2 regions of the Micromonospora sp. NPDC006766 genome follow, and region 1 is predicted to be linked to the other one. Evidence: riboswitches for the same ligand, from Rfam matches in the RefSeq annotation. Region 1 holds a riboswitch; the other holds the start of a gene.
What was found. A riboswitch is a leader RNA that binds a small molecule or an ion and turns the genes downstream of it on or off. The one in region 1 is predicted to bind thiamine pyrophosphate.

Region 1 (3,398 bases):
CTCGACGAGCCCACCGACAACCTCGACCTGGCCTCCGCCGAGGCGCTCGAGGTGGGCTTGACCGCGTTCGAGGGAACGGTGATCGCGGTGACCCACGACCGGTGGTTCACCCGGTCCTTCGACCGCTTCGTGCTGTTCCGGGGGGACGGTGAGGTGGTCGAGACCCCCGAACCGGTCTGGGACGTAAGGTGATCTCGTGAGTGACATGACGTACCGCCGGCTGGGCGACTCCGGGCTCGTGGTGTCCGTGGTCGGCATCGGCTGCAACAACTTCGGCCGTAAGCTCGACCTCGACGGCACCAGGGCGGTGGTCGACGCCGCGCTCGACGCCGGGATCAACTTCTTCGACACCGCGGACATCTACGGCGAGCCACAGGGCGGCTCCGAGGAGCTGCTCGGGCAGGCGCTCAAGGGCCGCCGCGACGACGTGGTGGTCGCGACCAAGTTCGGCATGGACATGCACGGTTTGAACGGACCGGACCACGGTGCCCGGGGTGCGCGGCGCTACATCGCCCGGGCCGTCGAGGCGTCGCTGCGCCGGCTCGGCACCGACCACATCGACCTGTATCAGATGCACGAACCCGATCCGGGCACCCCGATCGACGAGACCCTCGCCGCGCTGGACGACCTGGTCCGCGCCGGGAAGGTCCGCTACCTGGGCAACTCGAACTTCGCCGGCTGGCAGATCGCCGACGCCGATTGGACCGCCTCCTCCCAGGGCCGGGCCCGCTTCATCTCCGCTCAAAACCACTACTCGCTGCTGGAGCGCGGCGTGGAGGCCGAGGTCGTCCCCGCCTGCGAGCGGTTCGGCCTGGGCATGCTGCCGTTCTTCCCGCTGGCCAACGGCCTGCTCACCGGCAAGTACAAGCGCGGTGAGGCGCCGCCGGCCGGCAGCCGGCTCTCCGGCGGTGGCCGGTACGCCGAGCGGCTCGCCGCCGCGAACTGGGACACCATCGAGGCGATCGAGGGGTACGCGGCCGAGCGGGGGCTCACCCTGCTCCAGGTGGCCATCGGTGGTCTCGCCGCCCGGCCGGCGGTGACCTCGGTGATCGCGGGTGCCACCACCCCCGATCAGGTACGCGCCAACGCCGAGGCGGGCACCTGGCAGCCCACCGACGAGGAACTCGACGCCCTCGACGCCATCCTCTGACCCACACCCAGCCTCGCTGCCCCGGCACCCGCCCCGATAGTGCCGGGGCAGCGTGCTGTCCCGCCGGTCACCCGCTGTTCGTACCCTCCATGCCCGACGGTGGGTGGGAGAAGCGTCACCCGCCCTTGGCGGATCCGGGTCGACGTCGTACGGTGAGCCACAAGTGACCCACGGGAGCCCGGTGCACCGGGCTGAGAGGGAGGCACGCAGCCTCCGACCGTCGAACCTGATCCGGGTAATGCCGGCGCAGGGAGGAGTGTTGCCGTGCCGTCCCTGGGACGACTGCATCTGATCACCGATACCCGCCCGGGGCGGGACCCCCTCGGTGTGCTGCGCGCCGCGCTGCCGGTGGCCCGTTCCGAGCTGGTCGTCCAGGTCCGAGTGGCCGACGACGCCACCGACCGCGAGACGTACGAGCTGGCCCGCCGAGTGATCACGCTGTGCCGCCCGTACGAAGCGACCTGTCTGGTCAACGACCGGCTGCACGTGGCGCTCGCGGTGGATGCCGCCGGTGGCCACGTCGGTGCCGACGACCTGCCGGTGCGGGCCGCCCGCCGGGTGCTCGGCCCCGCCGCCGTGCTCGGCGCCACCGCCCGGGAGCCGGGCGCCGCGGTCGCGGCGGTCGCCGCCGGGGCCAGCTACCTGGGCGTGGGCCCCTGCCATGCCACCGACACCAAGACCGGGCTGCCGGACCCGATCGGCCCGAACGGGGTACGCGCGGTCGCCGAGGCGGTGGACGTGCCGGTGATCGCGATCGGCGGGGTGACCGTCGCATCGGTGCCGGCGCTGCGCGCAGCCGGGGCGTACGGGGTGGCGGTGGTCGGTGCGCTCTCGAACGCGGCCGACCCCGCTCGGACCACGAGCGAGCTGCTCGGGGCGCTGACGTGTTAACAGGGGGCCCCTCCTCTACCGTAGGCGTTAACAGGGGGCCCTTCCTTCCGGATGTCGGGGTGGTGGGGGCGGGGCCGGTCGGGTTGGCCATCGCGTGGCGGTGCGCGCAGCGCGGGCTGCGGGTGGTCGTCCACGATCCGGCGCCGGGTTCCGGGGCAGCGCACGTGGCGGCGGGAATGCTGTCGCCGGTGGCCGAGGCGTACTTCGGTGAGCACGAGCTGACCGGTCTGCTCGCCGACTCCGCCGCCCGCTGGCCGGCCTTCGCCGCCGAGCTGGCCGAGGCCGCCGGCACCGACATCGGATACCGCACCGACGGCACGCTGGTGGTCGGGCTGACCGCCGATGATCTGGCCGAGGCACGCCGGCTCTGGTCGTACCAGCAGGGGTTGGGGCTGCCGATCACGCCGCTGCGACCGTCGGCGCTGCGGGACCGGGAGCCGGCGCTGGCCCCCCGGGTGCGCGGCGGCGCGGTCGCTCCCGGCGACCACCAGGTCGACCCCCGTCGGCTGGTGGCCGCGCTGCGGACAGCGGCCGAGCGCGCCGGTGCGGCGCTGCGAGCCGGCGAGATCGCCCGACTTTCCGACGTGGACGCCCGGGTCACCGTGGTCGCCGCGGGCTGCGGCGCGGCGGCGCTCACCGGGCTGCCGGTCCGGCCGGTGAAGGGGCAGGTGCTCCGGCTCCGCGCGCCCGGTCGCGGTGCCCCGGGCTTCCGGCATGTGGTCCGGGGGTACGCCGACGGCGAGTCGATTTATCTGGTGCCCCGGGACAGCGGCGAGGTGGTGGTCGGGGCGACCGTCGAGGAACGCGCCGACACCGACGTGATCGCCGGCGCGGTGCTGCGGTTGCTCCGCGCCGCCGTCGACCTGGTCCCCGAGCTGGCCGAGTACGACCTGGTCGAGGCGTCCGCCGGGCTGCGCCCCGGTACGCCGGACAACGCGCCGATCATCGGGCCGCTGCCCGGCCGACCGGGGGTGCTCGTCGCCACCGGCCACCACCGGCACGGAATCGTGCTCACCCCGGTCACCGCAGACCTGGTCACCGAACTGATCGTCACCGGCCGGCCGGACCAGTTGCTCGCCCCGTTCAGCCCGGACCGGTTCATACCCGAGAAGGAGCGCAGGTGGAACTGATCGTCAACGGTGTCGGGCGGACCGTGCCCGGCGGAGCGACCGTGGCCGATGTGGTCCGGGAGGTCACAGACCAGCGGCGCGGCCTGGCGGTCGCGGTCAACGGCGAGGTCGTGCCGCGCGGCGGCTGGTCGGCGACCACGCTGCGTGACGGCGACCGCGTCGAGGTGCTCAGCGCCGCCCAGGGCGGGTGAGCGCGATGCCGTTCGAACTCGGCGGGGTCGCCTTCG
Region 2 (3,398 bases), on a different contig from region 1:
GCAGTGCCGGCGTCCCGGCCGGCCAGCTCAGCGGTGGCGGTGACCCTACCGGCGCCGGGACGGAGCAGTCCGCCCAGGAGCAGGGCCAGGGTGGACTTGCCGGCGCCGTTCGGGCCGAGGACGGCGAGCGCCTCGCCGGCGCGTACCCGAAGGTCTGTGGGGGCCAGCCGGGGCGGCAGGCCGAGCCGGTCGGCGGTGATCAGCGGCGGTCCGGCCGGCGCGACGGCGGGCCGGGACGGCACGGCGCGGTCGGGCACCCAGACCCCGGCGTCGGCGAGCGCGTCGCCGTGCGTGGCGAAGACCGCGCTGGGTGGGCCGTCGGCCCGCACGCCGCCGCCGGCCTCCAGCACGACCACCCGGTCGACCAGCGGCAGCGCCTCGGCGACCCGGTGTTCGACCAGGATCAGCGTGGTGTCGGCGTCGAGGGCGTCCCGGACGGCCTGCCGGATCAGCGTGGCGCCGGCCGGGTCGAGGTTGGCGGTCGGCTCGTCGAGCAGCAGCAGCCCGGGCCGCAGGGCGAGCGCCCCGGCCAGCGCGAGCCGCTGCTGCTCGCCACCGGACAGCGCCGCCGTGGGCCGGTCCCGGTGGTACGGGAAGCCGACCCGGCGCAGCGCCTCGTCCACCCGGGGCCAGATGTCCTCCCCGGGTACGCCCCGGTTCTCCAGCCCGAACGCGACGTCGTCGCCGCAGCGGGCCATCACCAGCTGGGTCTCCGGGTCCTGGAAGACGACGCCGACCCGTTCCCGGGCCTTGCGCGGGTCGAGCCCGTCCACCTCGATGGTGCCCTCCTGCTCACCGGAGTCCTCCGGCAGCAGCCCGGCGAGCGCCGCGAGCAGGGTGCTCTTCCCGGCGCCCGAGGGCCCGAGCAGCAGCACCCGCTCCCCGGCCTCGACGCGCAGGTCCACCCCCCGCACCGCCCACCGCTTCCGCCCCGCGTGTCGCCACCCGAAGCCCCGCAGCAACACCGCGCCCATATTGTCCTCAGACGGCCGCGCGGGTGCGGCCGGCGGGGAAGCGGTCGAGGACGCCGGTGTTGGCCAGGGCGCGGGTGAGGTACCAGGCGCCGGCACCGGCGATCACGGTGGCGCTCACGATCGTCAACAGCGCGTACGGGATGCGGTAGGTGGCCAGGTCGGTGGCCTTGTTCCAGTAGACGAAGTCAAAGATCGCCGCGCCCAGACCGGTCAGCGCGCCGGCGAGCACCGCGGTCGGCAGCCGGTACGAGCGGTAGCGGAACGCGGCGAAGGCCAGTTCGGCGCCGATGCCCTGGGTCAGGCCCTGCACGATGGTGATGCCGCCCCACTGGCTGCCCAGCAGCGCGGAGACGATCGAGGCCACCAGCTCGCAGTAGAGCGAGGCGCCGGGCTTGCGGATCACCAGGCCGCCGAGGACCGCCGGCACCAGCCACATCCCGTAGATGAGGGTGTGCGCCGGCGGGAAGAAGGCGAAGGCGGCGCTGGTGGCGCTCCAGACCAGATTCCAGGCCCAGAAGATGACGCCGAAGGCGACGGCGATCACCGAGGCGACGACGATGTCGATCGTGCGCCAGCGGTTGCTGTCGGTGTGAGTCATGAATCGCTCCCAGTCCAGTGGTACGAACCAGGAGAAGACGCACGCCGCGTCCGGATGCCCGGACTGCGGCGCGGCTGGAGGTCGACCGAACTCCCTGCGCTGGCATTACCCAGATCAGGTTCGAGGGTCTGCGGGCACCGGCCCGCACTCTCAGCGCTGTGCGCTCCCCTGTCGGATGTGAAATTGTCTCTAGACGCTAGCATCGCCACCGACTGCCCGGCCAGCAGGGCATCGGCGATCGACGCGGCTGGGTAGGCTGGCCGATCATGGGGGTCGACGCGCGGGGCCTGACGTTCGAGGTGCGCACCGGCGGTCCGGCGGACGGCGAACCCGTTCTGCTGCTGCACGGCTTCCCCCAAAACAGCGGCGAGTGGGACGACGTGCTGCCCGTGCTGCACGCCGCCGGTCTGCGCACGTACGCGCTCGACCAGCGGGGCTACTCGCCGGGCGCGCGGCCGGCGGCGGTCGAGGCGTACCGGGTTCCGGAGCTGGTGGCGGACGCGGCCGGCGTGCTCGACGCGCTCGGTGTGCCGGACGCGCACGTGGTCGGGCACGACTGGGGCGCGGTCGTGGCCTGGGGGCTGGCGGCGGTGCACCCGGAGCGGGTCCGCACCCTGACCGCGGTCTCGGTGCCACACCCGGCGGCGATGGCGCACGCGCTCGCCACCGACCCGCGGCAGAAGGCCCGCTCCGCCTACATCGCGCTGTTCCGCAAGCCGGGCAAGGCGGAGAAGGCGCTGCTCGCCTGGAACGCGACCGCGCTGCGCCGGATGCTCGGCGGGGTGGGCGACGCCGCGCGGGTGGCCCGGTACGCCGACCCGATGCGCGAGCCGGGCGCACTGACCGCCGCGCTGAACTGGTACCGGGCCATGTCGGGGGCCGACCTGAAGGCCGTCGGGGCGGTGGGCGTGCCGACCACGTTCGTCTGGAGCGACCGGGACGCCGCGATCGGCCGGACCGTCGCCGAGGCGTGCGCGGCCCACGTCACGGGCGACTACCGCTTCGTCGAGCTTGCCGGCGTAACCCACTGGATCCCGGACGAGGCGCCCGCCCCGCTGGCCGAGGCGATTCTTGCCCGGATCGCCCGATGACCCCGACCGCCACGCCGGTCGGGCCGCACCCCCGTAACCGACCGATGGAGGAAGCATGATGGTGAGCGCCGAGGCTTACCTGGCGGTGGTGACCGAGACGATCGGTCGGGTGGCCGCCGGCCAGCGGGACAACGTGGGCCGGGCGGCCGACCTGATCGCGCAGTCGCTACGCGCCGACGGGGTGATCCACGCGTTCGGCACCGGCCATTCCGAGGCCCTCGCCATGGAGATCGCCGGCCGGGCCGGCGGCCTGGTGCCCACCAACCGGATCGCCCTGCGCGACCTGGTCCTCCACGGCGGCGAGCCGGCTGACGTGCTCGGCCCGAAGCTGGAACGCGAGCCTGCGGTGGCGCACCGCCTCTACGAGCTGGCCCCGATCCGCCCGCAGGACGTGTTCGTGCTCGCCTCCAACTCCGGCGTCAACGGCGCGATGGTGGAGTTCGCGTCGATCGTCAAGGAACGGGGTCACGCTCTGATCGCGATCACCTCGGCCGCGCACTCGGCCCGGATGACCTCGCGCCACCCGTCCGGGCGCAAGCTGGCCGACTTCGCCGACGTGGTGCTCGACAACGGCACCCCGTACGGCGACGCCACCCTGGCGCTGCCCGGCGGCGGCGCGGTCGGCGCGGTCTCCTCGATCACCGCCGCGCTGCTGGCGCAGCAGATCGTGGCGGAGGTGGTGGCCCGGTTGCTGGCGGCGGGGGAGCGGCCCCCGGTCTATCTGTCGGCCAACAT

Region 2: another riboswitch for thiamine pyrophosphate. It lies ahead of ABZ671_RS20325 (ECF transporter S component); the one in region 1 lies ahead of thiE (thiamine phosphate synthase).

Annotation. Positions count from the first base shown of each region.
Region 1 is NZ_JBEYIX010000003.1:293,526-296,923, reverse strand. Features, by position in the region: gene ABZ671_RS07020 (ATP-binding cassette domain-containing protein) at 1-192, shown strand, start outside; gene ABZ671_RS07015 (aldo/keto reductase) at 206-1,150, shown strand; TPP riboswitch at 1,312-1,420, shown strand; gene thiE (thiamine phosphate synthase) at 1,415-2,041, shown strand; gene thiO (glycine oxidase ThiO) at 2,035-3,171, shown strand; gene thiS (sulfur carrier protein ThiS) at 3,162-3,362, shown strand; gene ABZ671_RS06995 (thiazole synthase) at 3,359-3,398, shown strand, end outside.
Region 2 is NZ_JBEYIX010000025.1:10,722-14,119, reverse strand. Features, by position in the region: gene ABZ671_RS20330 (ABC transporter ATP-binding protein) at 1-974, opposite strand, end outside; gene ABZ671_RS20325 (ECF transporter S component) at 982-1,572, opposite strand; TPP riboswitch at 1,646-1,752, opposite strand; gene ABZ671_RS20320 (alpha/beta fold hydrolase) at 1,839-2,663, shown strand; gene ABZ671_RS20315 (SIS domain-containing protein) at 2,719-3,398, shown strand, end outside.